2 regions of the Staphylococcus carnosus genome follow, and region 2 is predicted to be linked to the other one. Evidence: predicted binding sites of a transcription regulator. Region 2 holds the regulator's gene; the other holds the start of a gene.
The links. Region 2 encodes CtsR, which represses protease genes until heat stress. Its sites were predicted from a motif close to ATGGTCAATAAAGGTCAAACA; they were not measured.

Region 1 (12,521 bases), 240 kb from region 2:
CCAGCAAAAATCCAATTTTGAAAATCAAAGACGTATTAAATATTATTCTTTTGGCGGTTGTTTTCCAATCGGATGCGGTTGCTTGCCGATTCTTATCATTTTATCGTTTTTAATTACATGGTTATTAAATCTAATGAATTAGAAAAAAATGAATTAGAAAAAATGGAGCACGCTCTTATTCAATTTAAGAGAATGCTCCATTTTTGTGTTTAATATATTAGTGTTGTGATGATTGATTATTTGAGCTTGGCTTTTGCGCAGAGTTATTACTTGAATTAGAAGGTGTTTGTTTTGATTGCGCTTGATTAGAGCCACTTGATGATTGTGTGTTTGATTGGTTGCTGCTAGGCGTGTTTTTTACTGTTGGTTGTTGTTGTTGCTGTTCTTGCCCTGGCCTGGGCTTATTATTTGATTGTTGATTTTGAGAATTTTGCTGCTGCTTTTGTTGTTGGTTTTGATTTGATTTTTGTTGCTCTTGTTGTTGCTGTTGCTGCTGTTGTTTCTGCTTATCATCTTGTGCTTTTTGTTGCTCTTGCTGTTTTTGCTGCTCCATTGCTTTATCAGCTTGCTCTTTGGCTTGTTGCTGACGCTCTTTTGCAACTTCTTCATTTTTCTTTTGTTGCTCTTCAGCTTGTTTTTGAGCAGCTTCTTGATCCTTGCGTGCTTGTTCCTGTTGTTTTTTCGATTGTTCTTGTTGTGCTTTATTGTTTTTTGGTTGCTGCTTTTGAACATTTTGATTTTGTTGTTCTTGTCTTGCTGCTTGCTCTCGTTGTGCGTTTAAATTATTTTGTCTTTCTTGTTCTGCAGCTTGTTGATTTGCCCATTCTTCTTCCTGACGCTGTTTTTCTTTACGTTTTTTCTCTTCGTCTTTTTTCTTTTTCTCTTCACGTTCTTTTTTTTCTTTTTTCTCTTTTTTCTCTTGCTTTTCTTTCTTTTGTTCTTGACTTAATCGTTCACTGCCTTTTTTAGAATGATCCACAAAAGAGAAAGTAGCGAATGCGAGCGTAAATAATAAAATTACAACGATAATTGCACTTACTATTTTAGCAAGATTGCTCATCTTATTTTTAGATGATCTGTCAAAATCATTTCGACCTTTATTAGACATGTGCTCTCCTCTTTCCAATTTCTATTCCTAATAATATACTCATTGAGACTTTTCACACTTTAATTTTATTTACCCAATTGAATTGTTTTTTACATAGTTTTCATTAACTAATCATAACATTTTCCCATGATATATACATCATTTTGAAAGTAAATATGGAGATATTTAAAATAATTTAACAATTGCCAATAACTTTGATGTCACCTCTTAGAATATATGAATAGCAATAACGTGGTTATGTACGAGGATGATTAAACTTTAAAACATTGATATAATAATAAGCACATATTCATCTCTAATAAAAAATAATGGACCTATACGCTTCTCGCATAGGCCCAATACTAAAGGGAGTCAAAATTTCACCTTCGCACGTATATTATGGGGTATACTGTTTTTAATTAAGAGATGTTTAATTAATTTTCGAAGGTACTTTCATTATAACTTTTTCAATTAGGTTTTAAATACTTTTGTTAAGTTTTTAATGACATATTAATGACTAAAAATTGAATAAACATTGAATATTTAGAATGAATATTATTTAGCAACATTTAAATTTGTACATACATAACTATAAATGAGGTGGATATATATGAAGGAATTCTTAATTACAGGTGGAACAGGCTTAGTCGGCAGTCATCTTGTTGATGCCATTCATGATACAGATTCACATATCACAATATTAACGCGTCAAGATCGTCATAACTTAGATGATAAAATCACTTATGTCAATTGGGAAAAAGAAGGATGGGAAGAAAAAGTACCTAATCACATCGACATCGTTATTAACCTTGCCGGGGCTTCTTTAAATAATCGTTGGACTGATGATTATAAACGCGAACTCATGTTAAGCCGTATTCGCTCGACCCAAGCACTTTTTGAATTATTTGAACACAAAGGCACGCATCCTTCTGTATTATTCAATGCTAGTGCAGTCGGTTACTATCGTCCTGATTTCCACCGCACCTATACAGAACTTTCTAAATGTGATCCTCATGATTTTTTATCTGATATCACATATCAATGGGAAAGATTAGCGCGTCAATTTGAAAAACTAGGAACACGCGTTATAATTGGCCGCTTCGGAATGATTCTTTCTGATGAAGGTGGCGCTTTACCAACTATGAAACTCCCATATAGATTTTACTTTGGAGGTAAATTAGGAACTGGTTTCCAATGGTATTCATGGATACACATCGCTGATTTAACAAGAGCGATATTATTCCTAATTAATGATTCACAAGCAGAAGGTGTTTTCAATCTCACAGCCCCCGTATCTGAACGTCAAAATTTATTTGGATACACTTTAGCTAGAGAAATGCACAAGCCACACGAAACATGGGCGCCGAGTTTAATACTTCGTCTTGTTTTAGGGCAACGCGCAACCATTATATTAGATACACAAAAAGCGATTCCGAATCGCTTGCAAGCACGCGGTTTTAATTTTGCTTTTCCAAACTTAAAAGCAGCGCTAGATAATTTAGCTCGTGAGTAATTTAGTGTATAATAGTAACCTATTCCACATACAATTTTATTGTTGTATGGAAATCTGATAGAAGATATCAGTAGTGTAATTAGAACGAAGGTGTTTCAATATGTCGTCACAGATTTTACTAGTATTAGCAAGTGTGCTATTAATTTGTATCGGAAGTTTTGCAATGACAACACAGATGCCCTCTCTTTTTATCGCACTTCTATATTTATTAATAGGTGTTATTTTGTTGGCCAGTGTCTTAATAAAATATGTTAAAGAGCGCAGCCAAAAATAAAAAAAGTTCCGGAAATTAATTTCCGGAACTTTTTATCGTTTATTCATTTTATTTTTCAGGTTGCATTACTTCATCAATTAAACCGTATTCTTTAGCTTCATCAGCTGTTAAGAAGTTATCACGATCTGTATCTTTTTCAATTTGTTCAATTGATTGACCAGTACGTTCAGCTAAAATTTTGTTTAATTTAGCACGTGTTTTTAAGATGTGAGTTGCAGCAATTTCGATTTCAGTTGCTTGTCCTTGAGCACCGCCAAGTGGTTGGTGAATCATTACTTCAGCATTTGGTAAAGCGAAACGTTTACCTTTTGCACCTGCTGCAAGCAAGAATGATCCCATTGAAGCAGCCATACCGATGCAGATTGTTTGTACATCTGGTTTAATGTGTTGGATTGTGTCATAAATTGCAAATCCAGCAGTCACACTGCCCCCTGGTGAGTTAATATATAAATAAATATCTTTCTCAGCATCTTGTGCTTGTAAGAATAATAATTGTGATACGATTGAGTTTGCTACGTTATCGTCAATTGCTGAACCTAACATGATAATACGGTCTTTTAATAATCTTGAATAAATGTCATAAGCGCGTTCACCGCGGTTAGTTGTTTCTATTACTGTAGGAATTAAATTCATTACATTTCCTCCTTGTACTTTTATGAATTAACTATATTTTAACCTAAAAGTCAAAAATGGTCAAAAATAATACTCACCATGTTTCTATAATCCATATTGACCCTGTTGGTGGTTAAAGGTACACTAATAATTGTCTGTTATCATTTACCCCTCGTAGTGTAATGGATAACACATAAGATTCCGGTTCTTACAATAGGGGTTCGATTCCCTTCGAGGGGGCTTTTTAAGCTTATAACTTTTGATGGTTATAAGCTTTTATTATGCTCATTTTATTTCCCCATCGATTTTGAAACGGCAGCAACCTCAAATACTGCACACCATTTTACACTTTTTAGTTCTATTTAACTCTTTTAATTAACTAAGCCAAATTTAATCTTTTCTAATAATTAGAATTATGTTAAAGTTTATATGTTTGAAAGATATCAACTTAGTTAATATTCAGAAATTTTTGTAAATAACGTTTTTTTGATTTTTTGGGAGGTTCAAATGAAAAAAGTAATATTAGTATCAGGTTTAATGCTTTTCTCCTTATTTTTCGGAGCTGGCAACTTGATATTTCCACCAATGTTAGGTTATACCGCACAAGGTAATATGTGGGTAGGTATGACAGGTTTTGCAATAACCGGTATTTTAATGCCATACATAACTGTTATCGTAATCGCCTATTATGATGGCGGCGTTGAATTTATAGGTAATAGGGTTCATCCGAAATTCGGATTTATTTTCGCTGTGTGTATTTACTTATCTATCGGGGCACTTTATGGTATCCCGCGTGCGGCCAATGTCGCATACGAAATTGGAGCTAAATCAATTTTACCATTCCATAATACTTGGACATTAGTTGGTTTTTCACTTGTATTCTTTATTGTTGTTGGTTTAATTGCTTTATATCCAAATAGAATGGTAGATAATTTAGGGAAAGTTTTAACACCTGCTCTTTTACTCGTAATCGGGGCACTTTGTATTGCAGCTATTATTCATCCAGAAGGAAAAGTTGGAGAGCCACATGGTAAATATGCAGAAGCGCCATTAGTATCTGGTATTCTAGAAGGATATTATACAATGGACTTAGTTGCAGCCCTTGCTTTTTCAGTTGTTATTGTACAAAGCTTCAAGTTAGCAGGTATTTCTGATAGCAAAAAAATAGTTAAAAATGTGATTTTAGCTGGATTAATTTCAGCCGTACTCTTAACAATCATTTATTTTTCACTTGCCTATCTCGGTATCACTACAAGTAAACCAGGATTTGAAAACGGCGCAAGTATCCTAACATATAATTCAGTTAGATTATTTGGTGCTTTCGGTAATATTTTATTTGGTGTCATTGTAATTTTAGCATGCTTAACGACTTGTATCGGACTCGTAAATGCAAGTTCAGCATTCGGAATGAAGAAATTCCCTAAGATTTCATATAAGACCTATGTTTTAGTCTTCTCATTAGTTGGATTCTTAATTTCAACTTTAGGACTAAACATGATTTTACAAATTGCCGTTCCACTTTTAACTTTTATTTATCCGATTTCTATCGTACTTGTCTTGATTTCATTAGTCGCAATTGTAATACCGACACATTTAAAAATTGCTTATATTCTACCGACAATTTCAACATTGATCATATCAGTACTTGAAATACTTAATACTTTTAAATTAATTAAACCATTGAACCATTTATATCAGGCATTACCATTGTCAGAACAAGGTTTAGCTTGGTTATATCCATTTTTAGTATTAACAATCATCGGTATTATTATTGACTTTATGAGAAACAAAAATACCGTACGCTCTAATCAAGTCGATGAACAAAAAGCATAAAGTACTTCAGTTTGATAAATAACAAGCAGAAGAACCGAAGGAAATTCTAGTCAATTTCCTTCGGTTCTTCTTTTATTTACATACAGCTTCAAAATCATTTTCTTCCTCTTTACTTTTCCTAATTTTTCACAATATTTTTATATTGGGCAAACCCGTTTTAATTTAAATTTGATGTGTTAAAATTAATATTGCATTTTAAAGGTAACACTGCTCAACAATTACCCCTTTGTTGACAGTTTTTAGCGGATCGGCAAAAAGAGAGTTAATCTTTTTAAGCAGTTCGTATAGGTAAAGGGACGTGTCGGATTCATTTGTCCCTATTTCTTTATGTAAAAATTCAAGTTTTTTCAAAACAAGACATCATATTAATTTAATGAAAGGTAGGTTTGTAATGGATCAAAAGTTTAATTACAACTTAATTACAACTGTATTCTTTATTACAGGTATTGCAGTTATGTGTAGTTTGTACTCAGCTATCCCATTAATGCCTGTCATTGGCAAAGAACTTCATTTAAGTGAAAGTGCAACTACATTAATAGGTGTAGTATTTTCCATTTCATATTCAGTCAGTTGTATGTTTTATGGCATTATTTCTGATAAATTCGGCAAGAAAAAAGTAATCCTTGTAGGTTTATATATGTTAACATTAACAACTTTTGCAATTGGCTTTATTCACAACTTTATTTTGTTATTAATTGTGAGAGTTATTCAAGGCATGGCAGCAGCTAGTTTCTCATCTGTCTCACTCACTTATGTAACAGAAGTATTCCCTATCAATAAACGTGTTACTGCAATTAGTTTTATCAGCACAAGCTTCATGTTATCTGGAGTTATCGGTCAAAACTTGAGTGATATTATCGCTGCACATATGAGTTGGCGTATTGTTTACTTTATCTTGACTGTTGTTTATATTTTATTAGCTTTTTGGATTTTACGTGCAATACCAAAAAGTCCGTACCATATCCCAGATACAAAATTCTCAGTATTCTTTAAAAATATGAGACATATTTTTGATAATAAAGGTATTGTATTATGCTTTTTCGTATCACTTACGATTCTTACGTCATTCGTTTCAATGTATACAATTTTAAATGAATTTCTAACATCAAAAGCCATCCATGCAGACTTGACCATGATTTCTACTGTTAAGTTATTTGGTTTAATCGGTATGTTACTTGCACTTGCTGCAGGTCGAGTTAGTGATTTTATCGGTGTTAAAAAAGTATTGCTTATTGCGCTGCTCACGAGCGGTATTTCAATTATATTAATGGGCATTTCACATAATGTCATTATCATTACAACATTCAGCGTAATCTTTATCGCAGGTATTGCTTTTGCGATTCCTTCAGTCATTTCTCAAATCGGTTTATTGACCGATAAAGATAAAGGGTTCTATCTTTCTATTAATACATTTATGTTATTCATTGGTACAGCCATTGCGCCAGTATTATCATTAAGATTATTAGAATTACCTTCATATTCTCTCATGTTTGCAGTACTATCGATAGTGAACTTTATTGGTTTTGCAATTGCATTCTTCATCCCAAAAGCACAAATCACTGAGTAATGTCAGCATTATAAAAAAAGGTTATTCCCGAAAAATGGGAATAACCTTTTTACATATCGATATGTTCTCCGCTTCGAATTTTATCTGCAAGTTCATTCAACTTACGCAAACGATGATTAACACCTGATTTTGAAATAGTTCCTGTTGAAACCATCTCACCAAGTTCCTTCAATGAAACATCTTGATTTTCTACACGCAATTTAGCAATTTCCTTCAAACGCTCAGGCAGGTTCTCTATTCCGATTTCTTGATCAATGAGTTGAATACTTTCAACCTGGCGCATTGCAGCACTTACAGTTTTATTTAAATTGGCTGTTTCACAATTCACTAAACGATTTACTGAATTACGCATATCCCGTACAATACGGACATCTTCAAATTTCAACATTGCTTGATATCCGCCAATCAAACTAAGGAAATCCGAGATTTTTTCAGCTTCTTTTAAATAAACAATACTGCCCTTTTTACGTTCAAGATGTTTAGCATTCAATTCGTATTCATTCATTAATTCTGCTAAACCTTCTGAGTGATTTTCGTACAAAGAAAAAATCTCTAAATGATAAGATGAAGTCTCTGGATTATTGACTGAACCGCCTGCTAAAAAAGCACCTCTGAGATAGCTGCGTTTCATTTCATCATCTTGAATCATGTCTGGATCAATTGCATGCGTAAAAACACCATCTTTTAATATCCCTAGCTCATCTAAAATCTCTCTGGATTTTACTTTTGTTCTACAGATATAAATATTGTTTTTCTTTAATTTCATTTTCTTTCTGACAAGTATTTCTACTTCAATATTAAAAACTTTTTTAATTAAAGAATAGATACGTCTAGCAGTTGTAGCATTTTCAGTTTGTACATTAATCACAAATTGCTGATTCGACAAACTGAGTGCACCATTCATACGGATTAAGGCGCTTAATTCAGCTCGCGCATTTTTTTCATCGACATCTATTCTCGTTAATTCATTTTTCATGTCTGATGCAAAGCTCATGCTGCGCCATTCCCTTCTTTACTTTTTTCTTTTTTTAGGCTTAAACGGTATTGTACTCGTAAGATCTAATGCTAAATCATAAATCATTTTCGCAAGTATTGTCGTATTATGACGGACACGATTTTTTTCAGAGATGTGTACTAAGTTTTCATCTGTTAAAGGTGTGATACCTTCCGCTTCAAGCTCTTCTTTATGATACTTAACAGGTTCAGCATGCTCTTTACGATAGTTTTCCAAGATTTGCTCACTATAATCTTCGTTTCCGCAGCAAATCACATAATCAATAAAGTCTGTTCCCATATGGCGATTCAATGCATGTACGTGATCCATAACATCAAAGTCATCTGTTTCGCCATGTTGTGTCATTACATTAGATACATAAACTTTAGGTGCATGACTCTGCTGTATCGCTTTTCCGATACCTGGTACGCATAAATTTGAAAGTACACTTGTATAAAGTGAACCTGGGCCTAGAACAATTAAATCAGCATGTTCCAGTGCGTCAACCGCTTCTTCCATTGGTTGTACATCTGCAGGTTCAATAAATACACGTTTGATCTTTTTTTGACGCTTAGGAATGCTTGATTCACCATAAACAATTTCCCCATCTTCCATTTCAGCATTGAGTCGAATGCTTGAATTTGTAGAAGGTATAACACGTCCTTTAATATTTAGTATTTTGCTCAATTCTTTGACCGCATGTCCAAAGTCATCTGTAATATTTGTCATTGCTGCGATTAATAAATTGCCTAAAGAATGTCCTTCTACTTGATTATCTTGAAAACGATATTGGAACAGTTCTTTTAAAGTCGGCTCAGTATCACTTAATGCTGCAATGACGTTTCTGATATCTCCAGGGGCTGGAATATCCATCTCATTGCGTATTTTACCTGTACTGCCACCATCATCTGCTACAGTTACAATTGCAGTAATGTCTATCGGGTAATCTTTCAGACCACGTGCCAAGACAGAAAGTCCTGTGCCGCCCCCGATTAATACGATTTTAACTTTTTTCATTCTCCACGCCACTTTCAATATGTGCATCTCTATGATGGACATACACATTATAGTCATAACTTTCGTTTAAATCCTCAGCAAGACGTTTGGCTAATGCGACTGAACGGTGTTGTCCGCCTGTACAGCCGATTGCGATGACCAATTGGGTCTTGCCTTCTTTTTTATATCCCGGAATCATAAACTTCAATAAATCTAACAACTTATCATAGAAAATAGCTGTCTCTTGCCATTTCATGACATATTGATACACTTCATCATCTACACCAGTCAATGGTCTGAGTGCTTCGACATAAAATGGGTTGGGCAAGAAGCGGACATCAAATACTAAATCTGCATCTTGTTGAATACCATGTTTAAAACCAAAACTTGTGACACTGATACTGAAAGTTTCAATATCATTTCTATTAAACAAATGATTGATTTGAGCACGTAATTCTTTTGGTTTAAGTACTGTTGTATCAATCACATAATTCGCAATACTGCGGATTTCTGTTAATGAATTTCTTTCTTCCTCGATAGCATCAATTAATGAACGTTGCCCATTATCATTTAATGGATGCGCACGACGTGTCTCTTTATATCTGGAAATGAGTTTGGCTTCACTTGCTTCTACAAACATAACGTCTACAATCACACGGTTTTGACTGCGAAGTAAATCCACTTCTTTAACTAAGGATTTGAAAAATTCTTGTCCGCGTAAGTCAATTGCAATTGCTACTTTTCTTAATGACGGATTACCTTGTTCCATCAATTCTACAAATTTAGGGAGTAAAATAGGCGGTAAATTATCTACACAAAAATACCCTAAATCCTCCAAATTTTGCAAAACCAAAGATTTCCCTGCGCCTGACATACCTGTAACCACTAATAATTCACTTTTACTTACGATTTCATTTTCTTCATGTTGCATTTTGCCACCATCCTGTTTAAATTCGCTCATAATATCCTCATTATACTCAATACTATCACATTAACTTCCTGGATTGGCATTGCAAATGCAGAATATGTAAAAAGGTTTGAATAAAACACGAAAAATTTACAATCATGTAATACTCAAACCTTCTCTGTTTTTTTTTAATTATGCTTCAGTTGCGAGTTTATCTTTCACTTCTTCAATATATGCTTGAGCATTTTGTGCAGCAATACTGCCATCACCAGTTGCAGTTACAATTTGTCTTAAACCTTTTTCACGCACATCGCCTGCAGCGTAGATGCCTGGAAGTTTAGTTTCCATTTCATCGTTTGTCACAATATATCCTGCATCATTTGTAATACCTAAATCTATGAATGGTGCTGTTAATGGTTTCATACCAATATAAACGAATACACCATCAGCTGGTAATGTTTCTTCTTTACCATCTATAGTAGATTGTAATGTCACTGAACCTACTTTACCGTTTTCTTCGTTAATTGCAGCTAAAGTATGGTTCCAGATAAAGTCCATTTTTTCGTTTTTGAAAGCACGATCTTGCAAGATTTTTTGTGCACGTAATTTGTCTCTGCGGTGTACTACTGTAACACTGTCTGCAAATTTAGTTAAGAATGCACCTTCTTCAACAGCAGAGTCTCCGCCGCCGATAACGAATAATTTTTTACCTTTAAAGAATGCACCATCACACACGGCACAATAACTTACACCGCGTCCGCCAAGTTCTTCTTCACCCGGCACACCGATTTTTTTATATTCTGCACCAGTTGTAATGATAACTGCATAAGCTGTTACAGATTTATCTCCATAAACTATTTTTTTAACATCGCCTTCGTCTTCAATACTTTTAATATCGCCGTATTGATAAACCGCACCAAATTTTTGTGCATGGTCAAACATTTTTGTAGATAAATCAGGTCCTGAAATTGATTCGAAACCTGGGAAGTTTTCTACATCTTCTGTATTTGCCATTTGTCCGCCTGGCACACCGCGTTCAATCATCAATGTTTTTAAATCTGCACGAGAAGCATATACTGCCGCAGTCATCCCTGCTGGACCTGCGCCGATAATTACAACATCATAATCAGGTTGTTGAATAGCCATTAATATTGCCTCCTATTTTCATATCATCATGTATTATATTATATCGTTGACTCTAAATATAACGATTTGCTCAAAGTTAAAATTAAACAAATAATTATATTGTCATTTTTTAAACTTCTAACAGTATGTCGATCGATTTATTCAATCGATAAGTTGAAATATCAAACCATTCTGCTGCTTGTTTTTTAGTCACCTTTTGTTGAGACTGTTGGAAAAACAAATAAACAAATGCTGCAACATAGCCCTCAACATGTTCCAAATCATATCCACCTGCGATAATACCTTCCGCCCGATCAATCCATGCTATAAAAAGATTATGGTAATGACGCAATGTTTCATTCTCATATAATGCTAACATGCCGCGGTGAATGAAATCTAATTTAACTAGTTTCAACTCTTTAATGAGATAAGTCAGATACAATTTTTCATATTCATCCATCGTTTCTAACACAGACCATACTTCTTCAGTAATCATTAATTCTTTGCCGTTGACTTGATTCAACAGGAAGATTCCATAAATGCGTGCATGATTATCTTCACTTGTAAGTAATGGCATAATATTAGATCGGAAGAAATTATCGTTTTCTGAAATGACCCATGGAGGATAACCCGGATTACCATTTGCCATTTCCCTAAGTTTATTCCAAAATTGCATACTTTCTTCTTTATTTCCGAGGAAATAATAGTTATAACTGAGTGCGTGAAAAAGCTGTAAAGAAATAAATTTCCCTTTTTTATATAAAGGGAAGAGTAATTTCTGAGATGCTTCATATTTTTTTAGGTAACTTAATACTATACCTAACTTAAACGTTTCATCGTCGTTCATTGGCACTACTTTGGATAAGGATTGCAAGTAATTGGGATATGCTTTGTCTTTTGTATTATAAAGCAGCAGTATATAGTGGCATAACGCGTGTACATCTGTCTGATTTTCTTTCAGCAATTGCTTCAACATAGAACGCGCCTGGTCATAATCTCCTAAATATAAATAGCTCATGGCTAAGAGGTTACGAATACTATGATGCGCACGTACTTTCATTTCTTGTCTCAAAATGTAATCTCGTGCATCTTCTAACCTTCCTTGAGAAAAGAGGTGTTGAAAAATCATTTGAACTGCAAATGCTTGGCTTTCTTTTTCTAATTTGTCTAAATCATCATAGACAACTTCAAACATTCCTTCTAGTTCAGAACGATATGCTTCATCATCTGATTCCAACACATAATTCATGCCGAAGCAAAACGCTTTATTAGGATCATTTAATGAGATATAAAGCTGGCTTAATTGGTAGTATGCATCTGCCAAGTGTTCTCCTTTGGCAATATAATCATAATAATAATCTGCAACATTACCGCCTCGGCCTATTTCTTTTAAAGCTTCTGTATAATCTATGAGTAATTCAAAGTCAGAAGGTGACAATTCAAAGGCTTTATGATAGTATTCTGCTGCTTTATGATAATCTTTTTGTTTCGCTTTAGATTCTGCAACTCTTTTGAAAAAAGCAGCATCTCTCTGCATAGGTATGACATTTTTATGTTCATTTTGTGCCATGTATTGCCCCTCCTTTCTAACTATTTGCGTATTTGTATTGGAT
Region 2 (12,521 bases):
AGATTGGTTGATTGAGTTGAATTCTTTCATGAAAAAGTCCGTATGAACAGTTCTCCAATAGTTTAATGTGCGATCTCCTTCGCCTTCTTTGTAGGCATGCATTTCTGATACTTCAGAGAAAGGTGTTTGATATACTTTGGTATTTTTAATAATACAGATAGGATTGTTTTGTGCATCTAGAACCATGCTCAAATCACCAACTTTTGGCAAGGGCTCTTGATCGGCAATGTAGAAAGCTAAACCGCTTGTTGTTGCAGTTTTAATACCACGTTTTACTAAATCTGCAAGCTTGTTTGGATCCACTCCGAATTGCCATGCTGTATAGGGTTTGTTTTGATACTTAGGGTAGTGGGATACAAATGTTTTCCAGTAGTCTTCAATAGCCATTTGGTTGTTCCTTTCTCTTCTATATTAGTGAGATTTTACATTAAATAATGGTAGAAAGCAACTTAGTATAGATTATATTGTTATGAAAGTGCTGATTAATTAATCAATTGAAACGAATAAAAAAAGATGACTCCCTTAAATGAGGAAGTCATCTTATGAGCTGCTTACACTTACATGAAGAAACCTGTAATTGCAGCAGAAATGAATGATACTAATGTTGCACCGAATAATAATTTAAGTCCGAAACGTGCAACAACGTCACCTTTTTCATTGTTTAATGATTTGATTGCACCTGAGATAATACCGATTGAACTGAAGTTTGCAAATGATACTAAGAATACTGAAGTAATACCAACAGCACGATCTGATAAGCCGTGCATTTTTCCTAGACCTTGCATAGCTACGAATTCATTTGACAATAATTTAGTTGCCATTAATGAACCGGATTTTACTGCTTCATGCCATGGTACACCTGTTAAGAATGCAAATGGTGCGAATACAAAACCAATTAATGTTTGGAAGTCCCATTTGATGTGTCCGCCAGAAACCATCGTGAAGATTCCGCTGACAATGCCGTTTAATAAGGCGATGATTGCGATATAACCGATTAACATTGCGCCTACAATTACTGCAACTTTAAATCCATCTAAGATATATTCTCCCAACATTTCAAAGAAAGATTGTTTGTTTTCAGTTTCTTCCACTAATAATTTATCGTCTTTTTCATCCACTGTATATGGATTGATAATCGAAGCGATAATGAAACCGCCAAATAAGTTTAATACGATAGCTGTTACGACGTACTTAGGTTCAAGCAATGTGAAGTAAGCACCGACAATAGAAGCGGATACTGTAGACATTGCTGAAGCTGTTAGTGTATATAAACGTTGCTTAGGTATGTAAGGAAGTTGTTTTTTTAATGAGATAAACACTTCAGATTGTCCTAAAATAGCCGCAGCAACTGCGTTATATGATTCTAATCGTCCCATACCGTTAATTTTTGAAATTAAAAATCCTAAAACATTGATAATCCACGGTAAGATTTTTGTATATTGTAAAATCCCGATAATTGCTGAGATGAATACAATCGGTAATAATACACTGAAGAAGAATGGTGGATTCTTAGGATCAACATATTTAAATCCTCCGAATACGAAATTCACTCCATCAGCTGCTTTTGCTAGCAAATAAGAGAAACCATTTGCAATCCCGCCAATAACTGTAATTCCCACGTTTGTTTTTAAAAGTAAGAACGCGAAGATGAATTGGATTACAAGTAAAATGCCGACATATTTCCATTTGACATTTTTCTTATCTGAGCTAAAAACAAATGCAAGTGCTAAAAAGAAGATGATGCCTATTAAGGCAATAATGATATGCATGTTTTTTCTTCACCCTTTATTTTTATTTTCATACCATATCATACATTAAAATGGTAGTAAGTAACATCCTAATTTTTCAAGAAAATCAAATTTTTTATAAACATATTGGTTGAAAAAGGTCAAAGTTGGTCATATAATATAGTCAAAGAAGGTCAAAAAAGGGGTGATATCCATGCATAATATGTCCGACATCATAGAACAGTACATTAAACATTTATTTGAGGAATCAAATAAAGATGTTGTTGAGATTCAAAGAGCAAATATTGCTCAACGCTTTGACTGTGTACCTTCTCAGCTTAATTATGTGATTAAGACAAGATTCACCAATGAACACGGTTATGAAATAGAAAGTAAACGTGGCGGCGGTGGTTATATACGAATCACCAAAGTTGAAACAAAAGATACAAAAGGTTATATTGACCATCTCTTACAAATTATTGGAGATTCTATTTCTCAACAACAAGCACATTATGTGATTGAAGGCTTGCTTGATAATCAATATATTACAATTCGTGAAGCTAAAATGATACTTGCAGTGGTTGACAGAGACACACTTAGAATGGATGTTGCGGCAAGAGACATTGTCCGCGCTAATATATTGAAACAGCTATTGCCGGTCATTAATTACTATTAATAGACAAGGAGGCTGCACATGCCTGACGATAAATTAGATGCAAAAGCGTCCGAAAAGTATAATGGGATGTTAAAGGAAGCACATCCCGAACGTGTTGAACCTATCAAAGCAGAACATCAAGAGGAACCCTCTTGGGAAAACAATCAAGAAGATATGGAAGGTTCGTTTGTAATTAAACAAATTTTACAGCACTTAGCGTCTAAACACGGTATCCATTTAGAAGAGTTGAATGTAAGAGAAGAAAAGCGTTGTCCGAACTGCCATATGACAATTAAAGATATTGCATATAAAGGTAAATTTGGATGTGCGCAATGTTACACTACTTTTAAAGAGGATATTGTGGATATTGTGAGACGTGTGCAGGGCGGACAGTTTGAACATGTCGGTAAAACGCCTGCTTCCTCTACACACAAAATTGCATTAAAGAAATTGATTGAATCTAAAAATAAATATTTGCAACAATTAGTAGATAAACAATTGTTTGAAGAAGCTGCTGTGGTTCGTGATGAAATTAAAGCACTTCAAGAAGAAAGTGAGGGATAGCATCATGAATGAACATTCAATGTATATGAGTGAATGGATGGAACATGGTGAAGAGACACCAGTAGTCATGTCTTCACGTATTCGACTCGCAAGAAACTTGGATAATCATGTGCACCCCTTAATGTTTACTTCTGATATTGAAGGACAAAAAGTCATTAATGAAGTACAAGATGCATTACCAGATATGCAGACTTTACAATTGAGTAATATGGAACAAAGAGACAAACTCAAATTAGTCGCAAAGCATTTAATCAGTTCTGAGTTGATTAAACAACCTGCTTCAGCAGTATTGTTGAATGAAGATGAATCATTAAGCATAATGGTAAATGAAGAAGATCATATTAGAATTCAAGCTATGAGTACAGATATGAATCTTGCATCTTTATTTGAAAAAGCTTCAGAAGTAGATGATGAATTAGATCGGAAACTCAGCATCAGCTTTGATGAAACACTCGGTTATCTTACAACGTGTCCAACGAATATTGGGACAGGAATGCGTGCAAGCGTCATGCTGCATCTGCCAGGACTGTCTATTACGAAACGTATGAATCGAATCGCACAAACCATTAACCGATTCGGATTTACAATTAGAGGTATATATGGTGAAGGCTCGCAAGTTTATGGCCATGTATTCCAAGTTTCGAACCAATTGACGTTGGGAAGAACAGAAGAACAAATTATAGAAATATTGATAGAGATTGTACAACAAATTATTACCGAAGAATTGAATGTCAGAAAACAATTGGATCAGCATAGTTCGGTTGAAATGGAAGACCGTATCTACCGTTCTTTAGGATTATTACGCTATAGTCGCTTAATGTCAGTTGAAGAAGCGGCAATGCGATTAAGTGAAGTGAAATTAGGAGTAGATTTAGGGTATATTGAACTATCAGATTTCAATTTTAATGAAATGATGGTAGCGATACAATCTCCATTTTTAATAAATGAAACAGATGAAATATCGATAAATGAACAAAGAGCGAACGTAATTAGAGAACATATAAATTAGGAGGTTATGCTATGTTATTCGGCAGACTTACAGAACGTGCACAACGTGTATTAGCACATGCACAAGAAGAAGCGATTCGTTTGAATCATTCAAATATCGGAACTGAACACTTACTTCTTGGTTTAATGAAAGAACCAGAAGGTATTGCAGCAAAAGTATTAGAAAGTTTCGGTATTACAGAAGACCTTGTAGTAGCAGAAGTAGAAAAATTAATTGGACAAGGCCAAGAACAAGTCGGCACATTGCACTATACGCCAAGAGCTAAGAAAGTTATTGAACTTTCAATGGATGAAGCACGTAAACTTCACCATAATTTCGTTGGAACAGAGCATATCTTGCTCGGTTTAATCCGTGAAAATGAAGGCGTAGCAGCACGTGTATTTGCTAACTTGGATTTAAATATTACAAAAGCACGCGCACAAGTAGTAAAAGCACTTGGCAGCCCTGAAATGAGCAACAAAAATGCGCAAGCAACAAAATCAAATAATACACCAACATTAGATGGTTTAGCACGTGACTTAACAGTAATCGCAAAAGACGGCACATTAGATCCGGTTGTCGGACGCGATACAGAAATCACACGTGTGATTGAAGTTTTAAGTCGTCGTACTAAAAACAACCCAGTATTAATTGGTGAACCTGGTGTTGGTAAAACAGCAATTGCAGAAGGCTTAGCACAAGCAATTGTAAATAATGAAGTACCTGAAACATTAAAAGATAAACGTGTAATGTCATTAGACATGGGTACTGTAGTCGCTGGTACAAAATACCGCGGTGAATTTGAAGAAAGACTTAAAAAAGTGATGGAAGAAATTCACCAAGTTGGCGACGTTATCTTATTCATCGATGAATTGCATACTTTAATCGGTGCAGGTGGCGCAGAAGGTGCAATTGATGCATCTAATATCTTGAAACCAGCATTAGCACGTGGTGAATTGCAAGCAATCGGTGCTACAACATTAGACGAATATCGTAAACACATTGAAAAAGATGCAGCGTTAGAACGTCGTTTCCAACCTGTTCAAGTAGATGAACCAACTGTTGAAGATACAGTTTCTATCTTAAAAGGTTTACGTGATCGTTATGAAGCACATCACCGTATTAATATCTCTGATGAAGCAATCGAAGCAGCAGCACGTTTAAGTGACCGTTATGTTTCAGATCGTTTCTTACCAGACAAAGCAATCGACTTAATCGATGAAGCAAGTTCAAAAGTAAGACTAAAAAGTCATACAACACCAACAAACTTGAAAGAAATCGAACAAGAAATTGAAAAAGTTAAAAACGAAAAAGATGCAGCTGTACATTCTCAAGAATTCGAAAATGCTGCAAACCTTCGTGATAAACAAACTAAATTAGAAAAACAATATGAAGACGCTAAAAACGAATGGAAAAATGCACAAGGCGGTTCTAACACAACATTAAGCGAAAATGATATCGCTGAAGTGATTGCTGGATGGACTGGTATTCCATTGACTCGTCTAAATGAAACTGAATCTGAACGTCTATTGAACTTAGAAGACACATTGCATGAACGTGTTATCGGTCAAAAAGACGCAGTTACTTCAATCAGTAAAGCTGTAAGACGTGCGCGTGCTGGATTGAAAGATCCTAAACGTCCAATCGGAAGCTTTATCTTCTTAGGACCAACTGGTGTAGGTAAAACTGAATTAGCACGTGCTTTAGCAGAATCAATGTTCGGAGACGAAGATGCAATGATTCGTGTTGATATGAGTGAGTTCATGGAAAAACACGCAGTCAGTCGTTTAGTAGGTGCCCCTCCAGGCTATGTAGGTCATGATGATGGTGGTCAATTAACTGAAAAAGTAAGACGTAAACCTTACTCAGTTATTCTTTTCGATGAAATCGAAAAAGCACACCCAGATGTATTCAACATCTTGCTTCAAGTGCTTGATGATGGTTTCTTAACTGATACTAAAGGACGCAGAGTAGATTTCCGTAACACAGTAATTGTTATGACTTCTAACGTCGGTGCACAAGAATTACAAGACCAACGCTTTACTGGCTTTGGCGGCGGTTCTTCAGAAGGACAAGACTACGAAACAATTCGCAGTACAATGTTGAAAGAATTGAAAAATGCTTTCCGTCCTGAATTCTTGAACCGTGTAGATGACATTATTGTCTTCCACAAACTTAATAAAGATGAATTGAAAGAAATTGTAACTAAAATGGTTAATAAACTTACAGACCGCTTATCAGAACAAGATATTAATATCAGCGTAACTGAAAAAGCGAAAGAAAAAATTGCTGAAGAAGGCTATGACCCTCAATATGGTGCACGTCCACTTATCAGAGCAATTCAAAAAACAGTTGAAGACAACTTGAGTGAATTAATCTTAGACGGTAACCAATTAGAAGGTAAAGATGTAGTCGTTGACCATAATGGTGAAAAATTCGAATACAACATCAATGATCGTGAAACTGAAGAAACAGTTGAAACTGCTACAAAAGCATAAGAGTAGTTATCATTAATTGAATGAATAAAAAGAAGAGCATGCGCTGCTTTAAAAAGCAGTGTGTGCTCTTTCTTTATGCTTTTGAAATACTGTAAAAAATTAAAATCTGATATGATGTAATATAGCATTAAAATAAAAGATTGTATTTTGGAAGCAGTTCTTGAAAGTGCAGTTATATTTCAGTCAATTATTATAGATGGAATTTAGTATAGTAAAGGTGTAAAATAATTATGCTTTTCACATAAAAACAGGAGGTGTCAATTTGGCAAAAAAGAAAGTTATTTTTGAATGTATGGCATGTGGCTATCAATCCCCTAAATGGATGGGAAAATGTCCTAATTGTGGTGCTTGGAACCAAATGGAAGAAATTATTGAGAAAAAAGAAGCGCCAAGTGGAAGAGGCATGCGTACACGAGAACAAACAGCAAAAGTTACCAAGCTTAACCAAGTACAAAATGAAACTACACCTCGTATCAAAACGAGTTCCCCTGAATTCGATAGAGTATTAGGTGGCGGTATTGTACAAGGTTCGCTTGTCTTAATTGGCGGTGATCCTGGTATTGGTAAATCAACATTGCTGTTGCAAATCTGTTCAGCATTATCACAAAATAAAAAAGTTTTATATATAACAGGTGAGGAATCACTGAACCAAACTAAATTACGAGCAGACCGTTTAGATGAAGATTCAAGTAATTTGAATGTGTTTGCAGAAACGGATTTAGAAGTGATTAAAGAAGCGGTCAAACAGACTGAACCTGATTTAGTCGTAGTAGATTCTATTCAAACAATTTATCATCCGGATATCAACTCTGCGCCAGGTTCTGTATCGCAAGTACGAGAAAGTACGCAAATTTTAATGGGTATTGCTAAACAAATGAATATTGCGACTTTCATTGTCGGTCACGTGACTAAAGAAGGTCAGATTGCAGGTCCGAGATTACTAGAGCACATGGTAGATACTGTATTGTATTTCGAAGGTGACGAACATCATGCGTACCGTATTTTACGTGCAGTTAAAAACCGTTTTGGTTCTACCAATGAAATGGGTATTTTCGAAATGAAACATAGCGGTTTGAAAGGTGTTAAAAACCCATCGGAAATGTTTTTAGAAGAACGGTCTACTAATGTGGCAGGTTCTACAATTGTGCCGACCATGGAAGGTACACGTCCGTTATTGATTGAAGTACAAGCATTAGTAACACCTACAACTTTCAATAACCCGAGACGAATGGCAACGGGTATTGATCATAACCGTTTAAATTTATTGATGGCTGTACTTGAGAAAAAAGAAAGTTACTTACTGCAGCAGCAAGATGCTTATATCAAAGTAGCAGGCGGAGTGAGACTGACTGAACCAGCTGTTGACTTAGCCCTGATTGCAGCAATCGCTTCCAGCTTTAAAGACCAACCCGTAAATGGCATGGATTGTTATGTGGGTGAGGTTGGTTTAACAGGTGAAGTGCGTCGCGTTTCACGTATCGAACAGCGTGTACAAGAAGCCGCAAAACTTGGATTTAAACGTGTGATTATCCCTAAAACCAATAGCGGTGGTTGGGATTTTCCTGAGGGTATTCAAGTAATTGGTGTAACGAGCGTGCACGAAGCGCTGGATTTCGCATTAATGAAACGCTGAAACAAGTAAGGAAAGAGAGGGGGCATCAGCGTGAATATTATTAAAATGATTGTAGTGGCGAGCTATGCTATTTTGGGCGCTGCATTAGGTGTAGTCATTATTCCGTCAGTAGCGAGAGATACAGGGGTACTCAATGCATACCCTTGGCTGACAAATAAATATATTATCAGTTTAATTGGTATCGTATTATTCTTTATCATTTTCGGGGTGTTTATTCCGCGTGTTATTAAAAGTTTGCGCAAACTTGAATATTTTATTATGCGCCATAGTGCAATCGAAATTTTATTTGCTGCAATTGGCTTGATTATGGGCTTATTAATCTCTGTAATGATTTCTTTTATTTTAAATTTAATCGGTTCTTCATTATTTCTTCATGTTTTACCTATTATCATTACAGTATTCTTGAGTTATTTAGGTTTCCAATTCGGCTTGAAAAAACGAGACGAGATGTTGATGTTTTTACCTGAAAAGATGGCGCGTTCTGCACACTTGAATACTTATAGTGCCGCACCTAAAATTATAGACACAAGTGCAGTAATTGACGGCAGAATTTTAGATGTGATTAAATGCGGATTTTTAGACGGAGAAATATTGATTCCGCAAGGTGTGATTAATGAGCTGCAAATCGTTGCAGATTCTACAGATAGCGTGAAGAGAGATAAAGGGCAACACGGTTTAGATATATTGAATCAAATACACGATGCTTCATATCCCACACGAATCATACATCCTCAAAAATCTTATAATGATATCGATGCTTTGTTAATTAAACTTGCACATAAATATAAAGCCGATGTCATTACAACTGACTTCAATTTAAATAAAATTTGTCATGTCCAAGGCGTAAAAGTATTGAATGTCAATGATTTATCAGAAGCTGTGAAACCGACTGTCCGTCAAGGGGACCAGTTGAATCTGCTGCTTACCAAAATGGGTAAAGAACCTGGACAAGGCGTGGGTTATTTAGAAGACGGTACAATGGTGGTCATTGATGATGCGAAAGCATACGTCGGTAAACATGTTGATATTGAAATCACAAGTATTTTACAAACTTCATCAGGACGTATCATATTTGCGAAATTAATCTAAGCAAGATGTATTTTATCGTATCAATTTTTTAGTCATAGCAACGAGATTTTTGCAAGCATTAGGCTTACCAAATACTGTTTGTAATGCTACAATAAGTAAGAATGGGTACAGAATTGCCTGATGATTTTTGTGCACCGAGTAGATTATAACTATAATAAAATGATGTAATGATACGGCACTGAATACACAAGCATTCTATATAAATATGGATGAATTGAAAAACGTAGGGAGGCAGATTGCTTTCCCAGTTTTCTTTTTTCCTAAAAACAATAAAAACAGGAGTGAACTATATAATGAGTGAACGCGTAAGAGTAAGATATGCACCAAGTCCAACTGGTTATTTGCATATCGGAAACGCCAGAACAGCACTATTCAACTACTTATATGCTAAACATTATGATGGAGATTTTATCGTACGTATTGAAGATACTGATAAAAAACGTAATCTAGATGATGGTGAATCTTCTCAATTCAGCAATTTGGAATGGTTAGGTCTTGAGTGGGATGAATCTGTAGATAAAGACAAAGGTTATGGTCCTTACCGCCAATCAGAACGTGCGAAATTCTATGATCCTTTAGTTGAACAATTATTAGCAGAAGACAAAGCTTATAAATGTTATATGACAGAAGAAGAATTAGAACAAGAACGTGAAGAACAAATTACACGTGGTGAAACACCGCGTTACGCTGGAAAACACGCTCATTTAACAGCTGAAGAACAAGCGGCATTTGAAGCAGAAGGACGTCAGCCTTCAATTCGTTTCCGTGTGCCTAAAGGCAAAGTATACAAATTTGATGATATGGTTAAAGGCGAAGTATCATTTGAATCAGATAATATCGGTGACTGGGTTATCGTGAAAAAAGACGGCGTACCGACTTATAACTTTGCGGTAGCAGCAGATGACCATTACATGGAAATTTCTGATGTTATTCGTGGTGATGACCATGTGTCAAATACACCTAAACAATTAATGATTTATGAAGCATTCGGTTGGGAACCGCCACGTTTTGGTCATATCTCACTTATTGTAAACGAACAACGCAAAAAATTAAGTAAACGTGATGGCCAAATCTTGCAATTCATCGAACAATACCGCGACTTAGGTTACTTGCCTGAAGCATTGTTCAACTTTATTACATTGCTTGGCTGGTCTCCAGAAGGCGAAGAAGAAATCTTCTCTAAAGAAGAATTCATTAAAATCTTCGATGAAAACCGTTTGCAAAAATCACCAGCTTTCTTCGATAAGAAAAAATTAGCTTGGGTTAACAACCAATATATGAAACAAAAAGACTCTGAAAAAGTATTTGAATTGGCATTGCCTCACTTGATCAATGCTGGCTTAATTCCTGAATCTCCTTCTGAAGCAGATTTAGAATGGGGTCGTAAATTGATTGGTTTATACCAAAAAGAAATGAGCTATGCAGGTGAAATTGTACCGTTATCTGAAATGTTCTTCCGTGACGAAATCGAATTAGATGAAGAAGAAAAAGAAGTTATCAACGGAGAACAAGTACCTGAATTGATGAATCATTTATATGGTAAATTAGAAGCATTAGAACCGTTTGAAGCGGCTGAAATCAAAAAAACAATTAAAGAAGTTCAAAAAGAAACTGGTATTAAAGGTAAACAATTATTTATGCCGATTCGTGTAGCAGTTACTGGTGAAATGCATGGGCCGGAATTACCGAATACAATTGAAGTATTAGGTAAAGAAAAAGTGTTGACACGCTTGAAAAAATATCTTTAATTATCACAAAGTTGCTTGAATTTTTGAAATAAACCACCTATTATTAAAGGTGATTACTAAGGATTAGTAGATGATATTTTATGTCCAGAGAGTGTGCGGGGGCTGTGAGCACATCATAAATATGATTGAATGCACCTTGGTGTACTTAAATAGTAAATACGGGATTATTGAGAGTATGTGCAAGACGATTAATTGTCATTGGAACATGCTGAAGAAGAGTGGAACCGTGCGATGGCACCTCTGACATTAAGTTGTTAGAGGTGCTTTTTTTATAATTAGGAGGGAACAACGTGTTTAAAAGAATGAGAGACGATATAAAAATGGTATTTGAACAAGACCCTGCTGCGAGAACATCATTTGAAGTTGCAACAACATATGCAGGTCTACATGCAGTTTGGAGTCACTTGGTGGCACATAAATTATATAATAAGCAACATTACGTAGCTGCACGAATTATTTCACAAGTATCACGTTTTTTTACAGGTATTGAAATTCATCCAGGGGCTAAAATTGGAAAGAGATTGTTTATTGACCATGGTATGGGTGTGGTTATCGGGGAGACTTGTACAATAGGCGATAACGTTACCATTTATCAAGGCGTGACACTAGGCGGTACTGGTAAAGAAAAAGGTAAACGCCATCCTGATATCGGAGACAACGTACTCATTGCAGCAGGTTCTAAAATTTTAGGTAACATCAAAGTAGATTCTAATGTTAATATCGGAGCAAACTCTGTCGTATTGCAAAATGTACCAAGTTATACAACGGTTGTTGGTATTCCAGGTCATATTGTAAAACAACATGGTAAACGAATCGGTAAAAACTTTGATCACCTCAATCTGCCAGATCCAATTTACGAACAAATGAAACAGTTAGAAAAGCAACTAGAGCAAGTTAAGAATGGAGAGATTCAAGATGATTACATTATATAATACACTGACACGACAAAAAGAACCTTTCGAACCATTAGAACCAGGCAAGGTTAAAATGTATGTTTGCGGACCGACTGTCTACAACTATATTCATATCGGTAATGCACGTCCTGCTATTAACTATGATGTGGTGCGCCGTTATTTCGAATATAAAGGTTATGATGTCAACTATGTTTCTAACTTTACAGATGTAGATGACAAATTAATCAAACGTTCAAAAGAGTTGAATGAAAGTGTACCTGAAATTGCAGATCGCTATATCCAAGCTTTCTATGAAGATACAGGTGCTTTAAATGTTAAAAAAGCAACTTCAAATCCACGTGTTATGAACCATATGGATGACATTATCGAATTCATTAAAGATTTAGTGGATAAAGGATACGCTTATGAAAGTGGCGGCGATGTTTATTTCCGTACACGTAAATTTGAAGGTTACGGTAAATTAAGTCACCAATCTATTGATGATTTAAAAGTCGGAGCGCGTATTGAATCTGGTGAACAAAAAGAAGATGCATTAGATTTCACATTATGGAAAAAAGCAAAACCGGGCGAAATCAGCTGGGATAGCCCATTTGGCAAAGGCCGTCCGGGCTGGCATATCGAATGCTCTGTAATGGCTTATAATGAACTTGGTGAAACAATTGATATTCATGCAGGCGGCAGTGATTTGCAATTCCCGCATCATGA

Region 1: the regulator CtsR is predicted to act here: its motif matches at 3,554-3,574, upstream of clpP (ATP-dependent Clp endopeptidase proteolytic subunit ClpP).

Annotation. Positions count from the first base shown of each region.
Region 1 is NZ_UHCT01000001.1:2,128,880-2,141,400, forward strand. Features, by position in the region: gene DYE31_RS10375 (hypothetical protein) at 1-142, shown strand, start outside; gene DYE31_RS10380 (DUF4887 domain-containing protein) at 218-1,108, opposite strand; gene DYE31_RS10385 (TIGR01777 family oxidoreductase) at 1,698-2,600, shown strand; gene DYE31_RS12710 (hypothetical protein) at 2,701-2,874, shown strand; gene clpP (ATP-dependent Clp endopeptidase proteolytic subunit ClpP) at 2,923-3,507, opposite strand; tRNA gene DYE31_RS10395 (tRNA-Arg) at 3,655-3,726, shown strand; gene brnQ (branched-chain amino acid transport system II carrier protein) at 3,994-5,319, shown strand; gene DYE31_RS10405 (MFS transporter) at 5,711-6,886, shown strand; gene whiA (DNA-binding protein WhiA) at 6,936-7,880, opposite strand; gene DYE31_RS10415 (gluconeogenesis factor YvcK family protein) at 7,899-8,897, opposite strand; gene rapZ (RNase adapter RapZ) at 8,884-9,807, opposite strand; gene trxB (thioredoxin-disulfide reductase) at 9,976-10,929, opposite strand; gene DYE31_RS10430 (tetratricopeptide repeat protein) at 11,039-12,478, opposite strand; gene DYE31_RS10435 (acyltransferase) at 12,499-12,521, opposite strand, start outside.
Region 2 is NZ_UHCT01000001.1:2,368,477-2,380,997, reverse strand. Features, by position in the region: gene DYE31_RS11630 (ASCH domain-containing protein) at 1-387, opposite strand, end outside; gene DYE31_RS11625 (NupC/NupG family nucleoside CNT transporter) at 558-1,769, opposite strand; gene DYE31_RS11620 (CtsR family transcriptional regulator) at 1,942-2,403, shown strand; partial or broken gene DYE31_RS11615 (UvrB/UvrC motif-containing protein) at 2,560-2,946, shown strand; gene DYE31_RS11610 (protein arginine kinase) at 2,951-3,955, shown strand; gene DYE31_RS11605 (ATP-dependent Clp protease ATP-binding subunit) at 3,967-6,432, shown strand; gene radA (DNA repair protein RadA) at 6,695-8,065, shown strand; gene DYE31_RS11595 (PIN/TRAM domain-containing protein) at 8,096-9,154, shown strand; gene gltX (glutamate--tRNA ligase) at 9,448-10,902, shown strand; gene cysE (serine O-acetyltransferase) at 11,205-11,834, shown strand; gene cysS (cysteine--tRNA ligase) at 11,818-12,521, shown strand, end outside.